Regions from separate parts of the Priestia sp. YIM B13490 genome, predicted to be linked through region 2. Evidence: a T-box and tRNA genes for the amino acid it is inferred to sense, from the RefSeq annotation. Region 2 holds a T-box; the other holds one or more tRNA genes.
The links. The T-box of region 2 lies ahead of thrS (threonine--tRNA ligase). A T-box ahead of a tRNA ligase gene usually reads a tRNA of that ligase, here a tRNA-Thr.

Region 1: it encodes a tRNA-Thr, which carries the amino acid that the T-box ahead of thrS (threonine--tRNA ligase) is inferred to sense. The anticodon was not compared.

Annotation. Positions count from the first base shown of each region.
Region 1 covers NZ_JBHZOT010000001.1:205,999-210,433, forward strand. The annotation lists gene ACFX4R_RS01035 (DHA2 family efflux MFS transporter permease subunit) at 1-1,058, shown strand, start outside; gene ACFX4R_RS01040 (aromatic ring-hydroxylating oxygenase subunit alpha) at 1,093-2,145, opposite strand; tRNA gene ACFX4R_RS01045 (tRNA-Thr) at 2,356-2,428, shown strand; gene ACFX4R_RS01050 (ABC transporter ATP-binding protein) at 2,695-3,645, shown strand; gene ACFX4R_RS01055 (ABC transporter permease/substrate-binding protein) at 3,645-4,435, shown strand, end outside.
Region 2 covers NZ_JBHZOT010000003.1:576,780-581,214, forward strand. The annotation lists gene ACFX4R_RS12855 (sulfatase family protein) at 1-1,181, shown strand, start outside; T-box leader at 1,573-1,798, shown strand; T-box leader at 1,837-2,065, shown strand; gene thrS (threonine--tRNA ligase) at 2,120-3,337, shown strand; gene ACFX4R_RS12865 (hypothetical protein) at 3,509-3,712, opposite strand; gene ACFX4R_RS12870 (amino acid permease) at 4,099-4,435, shown strand, end outside.

The DNA.
Region 1 (4,435 bases), on a different contig from region 2:
CCTTATCAGGATGGCTAATTGAACACTATGAGTGGAGAATGCTGTTCCACCTTGTTACGCCAATCGCGGCAATTGTATTAATAGGCGCTTTCTTCCTATTAAAAGACAAAAAAGAAAAAGTGGAAATCAATCTGGATTTCCTATCGCTTGTGTTATCTACAATTGGATTTGGGGGACTTCTATACGGATTTAGCTCAGCAGGGGATAAAGGCTGGGATTCTGTGGAAGTATACGGCACCATTATCGTAGGAGCCGTTGCGCTGATTTTATTTATTACGCGTCAGTTCAAGCTTAAAACACCTATGCTTGAATTCCGCATTTTTAAATATCCAATGTTTGCTTTATCATCAACGATTTCAATGGTGATTACAATGGCATTATTCTCAGCCATGCTGCTAATGCCAATTTATGTTCAAACGGTACGAGGCATTTCTCCGCTTCACTCAGGATTACTAATGCTTCCGGGTGCGCTACTCATGGGTGTGATGTCTCCGATTACCGGAAAATTATTTGATAAATTCGGAGCGCGTGCACTGGCTGTAACGGGTCTAACGATTACAGCCGTTACGACGTATTTCTTCAGTAACTTAGAGCTTGATACGACATATACAACGCTCATTACGCTTTACACGCTTCGCATGTTCGGAATGTCTATGGTGATGATGCCGGTTATGACAAACGGATTAAATCAGCTGCCGCAGCGCTTTAATCCGCATGGTACTGCGATGAATAACACGCTTCAACAAGTATCGGGAGCTATTGGTTCGGCTCTTTTAGTAACGGTGATGTCAAATCGTACAGCTACGCATGCAAAAGAGCTTGCTCAAGATGCAATGAGCGGAGCAGGAGCAGCGAATGCAACGGCAGCCGGGGCAGCTCAAATGAAAGAACAAATTGGGATGCAGGCAATGGTACAAGGAATTAACGATGCGTTTGCCGTCTCAGTAGTACTAGTGGTGGTTGCTTTAATTCTTTCATTGTTTATGAAACGCGCCACGCCGGCAAGTGAAGATGAAGTGATAAAGGAAAAAGCAGGACGCGAGCAGTTTGCTAAATAAAAAAGAAATCCCCGCTGAAACAGCGGGGATTTCTTTAGCTTGTATATCTAAAGCTTAAGCCCATTTTCTTTAATAATTTCCGGTAGCCGATGGACGTTTGATCAGCCATAATATGCGCTTCCATCTGCAGGTCTAAAGGCAAGTCTTCAGGCTTTTGGTTTTCAACCATTTCACGGTCTTCGTCAAAGACGCGAAGGTTAAAGTCATACACACCTTCAACGGGAGAATCTTTGTCAAAGTTTCGAGCGATTGGTGCGAATAAACGTGTTTCGCGGGCTGAAATAGGAGAGACTGCATTCATAATCCACAGTTCTGCGCCTTCTGGGAAGTATACTTTTAGCGTAGCTGTAAACGGCGGATAAACATCAAAGACGCGAAGCCATTTAAAATCAGGTGGATTTAAATGCTGCTGTTCTTTGGAATAATTGCTCACGGTGCTCGTATATTCTACATGAAGCCCATACTCTGTATCGCTTACTTTATATTTAGGCACAAAGGCGTTGTTTCGATCACCAAATGTGTCTGTGTGAACCCAAGCAAAATGAGCTACGTCTAAAAAGCCTTCCATTTGACGACCGGCCGAACCCATGATATCAAAGCTCGGACAAACAATTTGCTGAAAATCAGGGTCCTCCCACGCATCGAAGTAAGGCAGGTTATCTTGTTCTCCTGTCAGGGAAGTCCACACTAATCCAAATCGTTCAATAACTGGATAGACGGCCATACACAAGCGGGGAGAAATATTGGCATCAGGGTGAGCTGGAATCGACGTGCATGCACCGTCCGTTGCATAGCGGAAGCCGTGGTAAGGACAGACAATTTCATCATCTTCCACCCAGCCCATGCTAAGAGGGGTGCCTCGGTGAACGCATAAATCACGAGCCGCCACTACTTTGTGTGTGGTACGGTATAGAACTAGATTTACATCTAGCAGTTTTACGGACGTTGGTTTCTCTGTTACATCACTGCAGCGTGCGACGGGGTACCAATACTTAGCGAGCGTCGTCCAATCTTCCAGGCTGAACGTGCAGTCTCTTGGGTAGGGAGTTGCTGTTTTTGGTTTGGTCATGGTTGGTTGTTGTTCCATCTATTTTCTTCCCTTCTTTTGTAAGCTCTTTTACTAAGGGTAATATAAAAAAAGAAAATTCACACAATTTATGTAAGGAGTTCTAACATGAAATATGGAACTTTGTAGAAAGTGCGAATTTCAGAAGACGTAAATTAGAGAATATACCAATAAAAAAATTTAAAAAAGCGCTTCCTAAATAAATTTAAACGTGATATAATTTTCCAAGACGCTGGTGTAGCTCAGTAGGTAGAGCACTTGCATGGTAAGCAAGAGGTCGCAGGTTCGATCCCTGTCGCTAGCATACTAAAAAACCTTCTTTCTTGTTGAAAGAAGGTTTTTTTTATTTGTGTCGGCTTTAAAATTATTCTCCGAATTATTCTTTCCCTCCTTGTGAAAACTTTAACAGTTTGATAGCCTTATTAGGAGATTGTGAGAAAATATGCGTATCTTTTCCCCTGTGTCTTATGAATCATATTTAGAAATATTCTTAAAAGAATGTTTATTGCCTCTAAATATTGGGTACACGGAACTAGGGGTTAAATTTCAACAGGGAGTGTGAACGATAATTTGATTACGTTTAAGAATGTGTCAAAGCAATATCCAGACGGTACGACCGCCGTGAAAAATATTAATCTAGAAATTAAAGAAGGAGAGTTTTTCGTTTTAATTGGTCCGAGTGGGTGTGGGAAAACAACCACCTTAAAAATGATTAACCGTCTTCATGATATTACCGAAGGAGAACTATACATAAAAGATAAGCTCGTATCGGACCACAACATCCATGAGCTACGCTGGAACATTGGTTATGTTCTGCAGCAGATTGCTCTTTTTCCTCATATGACCATCGCTGAAAATATAGCCATTGTACCCGAGATGAAGCATTGGAAGAAAAACAAAATCAAAACGCGCATTGATGAACTGCTTACCTTGGTAGGACTAGACCCAAAGCAGTATCGAAACCGAAAGCCGTCTGAGCTCTCAGGTGGCCAGCAGCAACGTGTAGGTGTAGCACGTGCCCTCGCAGCTGATCCCCCCGTTATTTTAATGGACGAACCCTTTAGTGCCCTCGATCCGTTAAGCCGCGAACAGCTTCAGCAAGATGTTATTAGCTTAAAAGAAAAAATCAAAAAAACATTTGTGTTTGTTACGCACGATATGAGCGAAGCGATGACGCTTGGAGATCGTATCTGCCTGATGAAAGATGGGGAAATTGTTCAAGTTGGAACCCCGGAGGAATTCATCCAAAAGCCTAAAAATGAATTTGTAAAAACATTTATTGGAAATCAAGGCAATGCTTTATTTGAGACATTGGATATGTTTGTCAAAGAAAGTGAACAGCCAGACGTAGAACCTACTGAAGAGTTAGCTTCAACCGCCACTGTTCAGCAGGCAATGGACGCCCTTTACGACCATGAAGCAATAGCCGTGAAAAAAGGGAGCAAACGTATTGGCGTTGTAACGCGCAAAACTCTATTAGCGTTTCTTTCTGATAAAACGAAAGAAGGAGGAACGCTGTAATGAATGCACTAAGCACATTATTAGATCAACGAGGAGATGCACTGTTTCAAGCTCTTCTTGAACACATTCAAATTTCAGTACTGGCTCTTGTTATCGCCGTATTAATTTCAGTGCCGCTCGGACTGTACTTAACGAGGCATGACCGTATTGCTGAACCAATCATTGGCGTAACAGCCGTACTGCAAACCATTCCTTCACTCGCTTTATTAGGATTACTGATTCCTCTTGTCGGAATTGGAACCTTTCCCGCGGTTATTGCACTGTTTTTATATTCGCTTCTTCCTATTGTACGAAATACATATACCGGAATTAAAGAAGTGGACCCATCTTTAATTGAAGCATCCAAAGCCATGGGGATGAACTCGTGGAGACGATTAATTAAAGTAGAACTTCCTCTAGCACTTCCTGTCATTATGGCCGGAATTCGCACAGCGATGGTACTCATTATTGGCACAGCGACAATCGTGGCTCTTATCGGAGCGGGCGGACTCGGAAGCTTAATTTTGCTTGGTATTGACCGAAGCGATAATAGTTTGATTTTATTAGGAGCCATTCCAGCAGCATTATTAGCGCTTATTTTTGATGGAATTCTGCGAACGATTGAACACTCAGCTAAAAAAGGGTCCAAAAAACGCTCGTTTATTATGATCATCGTATTAATACTTATTCTTGTTTCTCCGTTTGCAGCGATGAGCGCAACAAAACCAGACCTTGTTATCGGAGGGAAAATTGGTGCAGAACAAGACATTTTAATTAATATGTACAAAGAATTAATTGAAGATCAAACCGA
Region 2 (4,435 bases):
GCGGACGAGACGAAATATATGCAGAGGAAATCATAGAGCTTATTCAACGATTAGAACATCAAGCGCCTGCGCAGCCTTGGCTCATGGTAGCTTCATTTGTGAACCCGCATGACATTGCGCTGTTCGGAGCGATTACCAAACACCTTCCTATGTTTCAGTTTTCTATTGATGAGACGATTCCAAACATCGATCCGCCACCTACCATTAGAGAACCTTTACAAACAAAGCCTAGCGCTCAAAGCAGCTATAAATACATCTATCCAAAAGCGCTGCAGCCAACCCCAAATTCTAGCTTCTACCGGCGCTTGTATTATCAGCTGCAAAAAAATGTTGATAAACAAATTTTAAAAGTTCTTCGGACCATGGAACAATCTTCGTTCTATGAAAATACAATTATTATTTTTACGTCTGATCACGGTGATTTGCTTGGAGCTCACGGGGGACTACATCAAAAATGGTACAACATGTATGAAGAATCTATTCACGTTCCGCTTCTCATTCATAACAAGCGTTTGTTTCCTAGTTATCAACGTACAGACACACTGACTAGTCAGCTTGACTTGATCCCGACAATGCTTAGTTTAGCTAATATAGATGCTTCCGCTATTCAAAAGCAATTACAAAAAAGTCATACGGAAGTACATCCATTTGTTGGGCGAGACCTGTCAGGTATACTTCGAGGAGAAACGTGTGCTGAGCAAGAGGAAACAGCGATTTTCTTCATGACGGATGATGACCCGACAAAAGGACTTCACCAAACAAATTTTTTAGGAGAAAGCTACCCGTCAGTTGTTCAGCCTAATCACATTCAAGCGGTCATTGTCGAGTTTTCGTCAGCGGCAGGAAAGGAAATTTGGAAATACGCTCGCTATCATGATAATCTGCAATTTTGGTCAGCAGATGACGAAAAAGATGAATTCATTCACGGAGAGCAATATGGAGGTTACCCTGTGAGTTTTACTACCCTTAAAACAACCCGTGTTCCTGATCAAATTGAAATGTACAATTTGACCAAGGATCCGTTAGAAACAGTAAATCTGGCTCACCCGTATTTTTCGACAAATGAAACAAGGAAAATTCAGCGGCAGCTTGACGTTATTCTTAAAGAACAAATCAGGACAAAACGGATTTTTCCGCAAAGTGGAAGCATGCATGATGAGCTTTTGTCTAAAGATAGATAAAAAATAGTTTCTATGGATTTAAGTTAAATATTTGCGTGAGCAGAAAAAGGTGTATTTAATATTTTAGTATATAAATTAAAAACTTGATGATACTTGTGTTAGGTTACTTGTTCTGGTTTGGGGTAGTATTGGTTTCACTTCATTAATCCCGATTAGATAAAACAAATAAGGACTTATAGCATCTTTCTTTTTCGCCTTTATTGTTATGAAAATAAGAATGGAATGTAGTCGTTAATAGTATAATAAAAAACTTTTTCAGTCCGTGTATTCTTAAGTAACTTTTCAAAAATTCAAGCATAAAGTAATTCTATACCATTTGAAAAATAAAAAATTACTTCTTGACTTTTGTTAAATTTATACACTATAATCGCTTTTAACAACTAATAAACAGTATTTGGCAATGAAAAGGACACGAATTGGATGCTGTTTTCTTCGCAGAGAATAGGGCCACTGGCTGAGAGCCCTTAAGAAATCATCTAATTTACCACCTTAGAGCTATTGCAGGGAACGTGCATAACTGAAACTGCAATCGGTAAAACCGTTATCTTTTTAAGCGTAAAATACGTATGGGTATTTTACGGAATTAGGGTGGTACCACGGCCGCATTCGTCCCTTCACTAGGGATGAGTGCGGTTTTTTTTGTAGAAAAAAGAATATACAAGCAATGAAAAGGACATGAATCATTTTTGAATTTTCTTTACAGAGAGTAGGGTCACTGGCTGAGAACCCTTAGAAAACGAAATGAATTTACCACCTTGGAGCTGCGGCGGGGAATGTGTATACACTGAAACCGCACCCGGTAAAACCGTTATCTTTTTAAGCGTAAAATACGTATAAGTATTTTACGGAATTAGGGTGGTACCACGGCCGCATTCGTCCCTTTACTAGGGATGAATGCGGTTTTTTTTGTTGAATAAAAACATATTGGAGGAATGAACATGTCAAAACAAATGGAAGCAGAAAAGCGAAATCATCAAAAGTTAGGTCAAGAACTGGAGCTGTTTATGTCAATGGAAGAAGCTCCTGGTATGCCGTTTTTCTTACCTAACGGAATGATTGTTCGAAATGAGTTAGAAAATTACTGGAAACAAAAGCATTATAAAGCAGGCTATCAAGAAATAAAAACACCCATCATGATGAAACAGGAGCTCTGGGAACAATCAGGGCACTGGGAGCACTATCATGAGAATATGTATTTTTCAAATGTTGACAAACAAAACTATGCGATTAAACCGATGAATTGTCCGGGAGCCATTTTATTGTTTAACAGCAAGCGAAGAAGCTACCGAGAACTTCCGATTCGATACGCAGAGCTTGGATTAGTTCATCGTCACGAGCTTTCTGGGTCTTTAAACGGCTTGCTAAGAGTCCGTTCATTCACACAGGACGACGCTCATTTATTCGTAAAGCTCAGTCAGATCCAAGCTGAAATTAGCCGCATTCTAGCGTTTATCCATGACTTTTACTCACATTTTGGCTTCGATTACAAAGTGGAGCTATCCACACGACCTGAAAAATTCATGGGAGATATTGAAACATGGAACCAAGCAGAAAAGTCGCTTCAATCTGTGTTAAGTGAAAAAGGCTTAGACTATCAGGTAAATGAAGGAGACGGAGCTTTTTATGGGCCGAAAATCGATTTTCATATTTTAGATTCCTTAGGTCGCAGCTGGCAGTGCGGAACAGTTCAGCTTGATTTCTTAATGCCGGAGAAGTTTGACTGTATGTATATTGGAGAAGACAATAAACCGCATCGTCCCGTAATGATTCACCGCGCTATATACGGTTCCGTTGAACGATTTATGGCCATCTTGATTGAACATTACGAAGGTCAATTTCCTCTTTGGCTGGCTCCTGTTCAATTTAAGCTTTTGCCTATTGCACCGCCGCACGTGGAATATGCATATAAAGTGAAACACGAGCTGGAGTTAAAAGGGTATCGTGTTGAAGTAGATGATCGCATTGAAAAAATAGGGCTGAAAATTCGAGAAGCAGAAATGCTGAAAGTTCCTTATATGGCTGTGATAGGAGATAAAGAAGTGGAAAATGAATCGCTTGCTATGCGAAAGCACGGGAAGAAAAATATAGGAACAGTAAGTTTGGAAGAGGCAGCTGTATACTTGAATAAAGAAAAGAATTCAAACAGAGTGTATTGAAGCTATTTACCTTACTAAATAGAAAAATCCGATTTTTTAAGTCGGATAGTGATTCCCTTCATTTTGTCTCACACCAAAATGAAGGGAATATTGAACTAGAAGGGTATAAGATAATATATATCAGCAGTATAACTTTTGCCTTAGACAAACGCCGGTATTTTATAAAAAAATTTATCTTATTCCATTCGAATCGTTTGTACGCGATGAAGCTGAAGCCTCACCTGATGGTTTGTTTATGTTTTGCTGATTTCGCTTCTTTTTAGAAGGAGAGTAAAAAAGAAATTTAAACATAAAGTATACTCCTAATGCTAGTAAAATACAGCCAATAAGTAAGTTAATCATCTTTCTCCGCCCTTCATACACTTCAGTTTTCATCATTATAACACCCGGTAAGATAAAACATTCATCGTTCTGTAAATAATCTCTATGTCAGGAATTTATATCTGAAGATAGTTAGTAAAAAAGTTATCTAAAAACATATAAAATAATTTTTAGAATATTATTTTTATTCAAACTTATTATACATAAGCACAATGATAATCTCTTTATTTAGTTTATAAATCCAAAATAGAGAAATACTAAGAAATCGCTTACAAAAACTCTTGAAATATATATAATGATATTAGTATACTAATAGACAAGTTAGTAATTATTTCTATATAATTACTTCTGTATCTGAAGTAAAAACGCGCAGCCAAATGGGAAAAGACGTTATTTTCAAGTTTTTAATGGATGAGTGGCAACAGAGAGGAGAGAGTGCAATGGGAAAACTATTTAAAAAGAAGTCAATCGAGCAATTATTAGAACAAAGTCAAAACAAGTCTCTAGTCAAAACATTAGGAGCATTCGATTTGACTCTTCTTGGTATTGGAGCAGTAATCGGAACAGGAGTTTTAGTATTAACAGGCTTAGTAGCTGCTAACGATGCTGGACCAGCCGTTATTTTTTCTTTTATATTGGCTTCTATTGTATGCGGTTTTGCAGCGCTGTGCTATGCGGAATTTGCTTCAACTATACCTGTATCTGGGAGCGTTTACACCTATACATATGCAACCATCGGCGAAGTGGTAGCGCACTTAATGGGCTGGACGTTGCTTT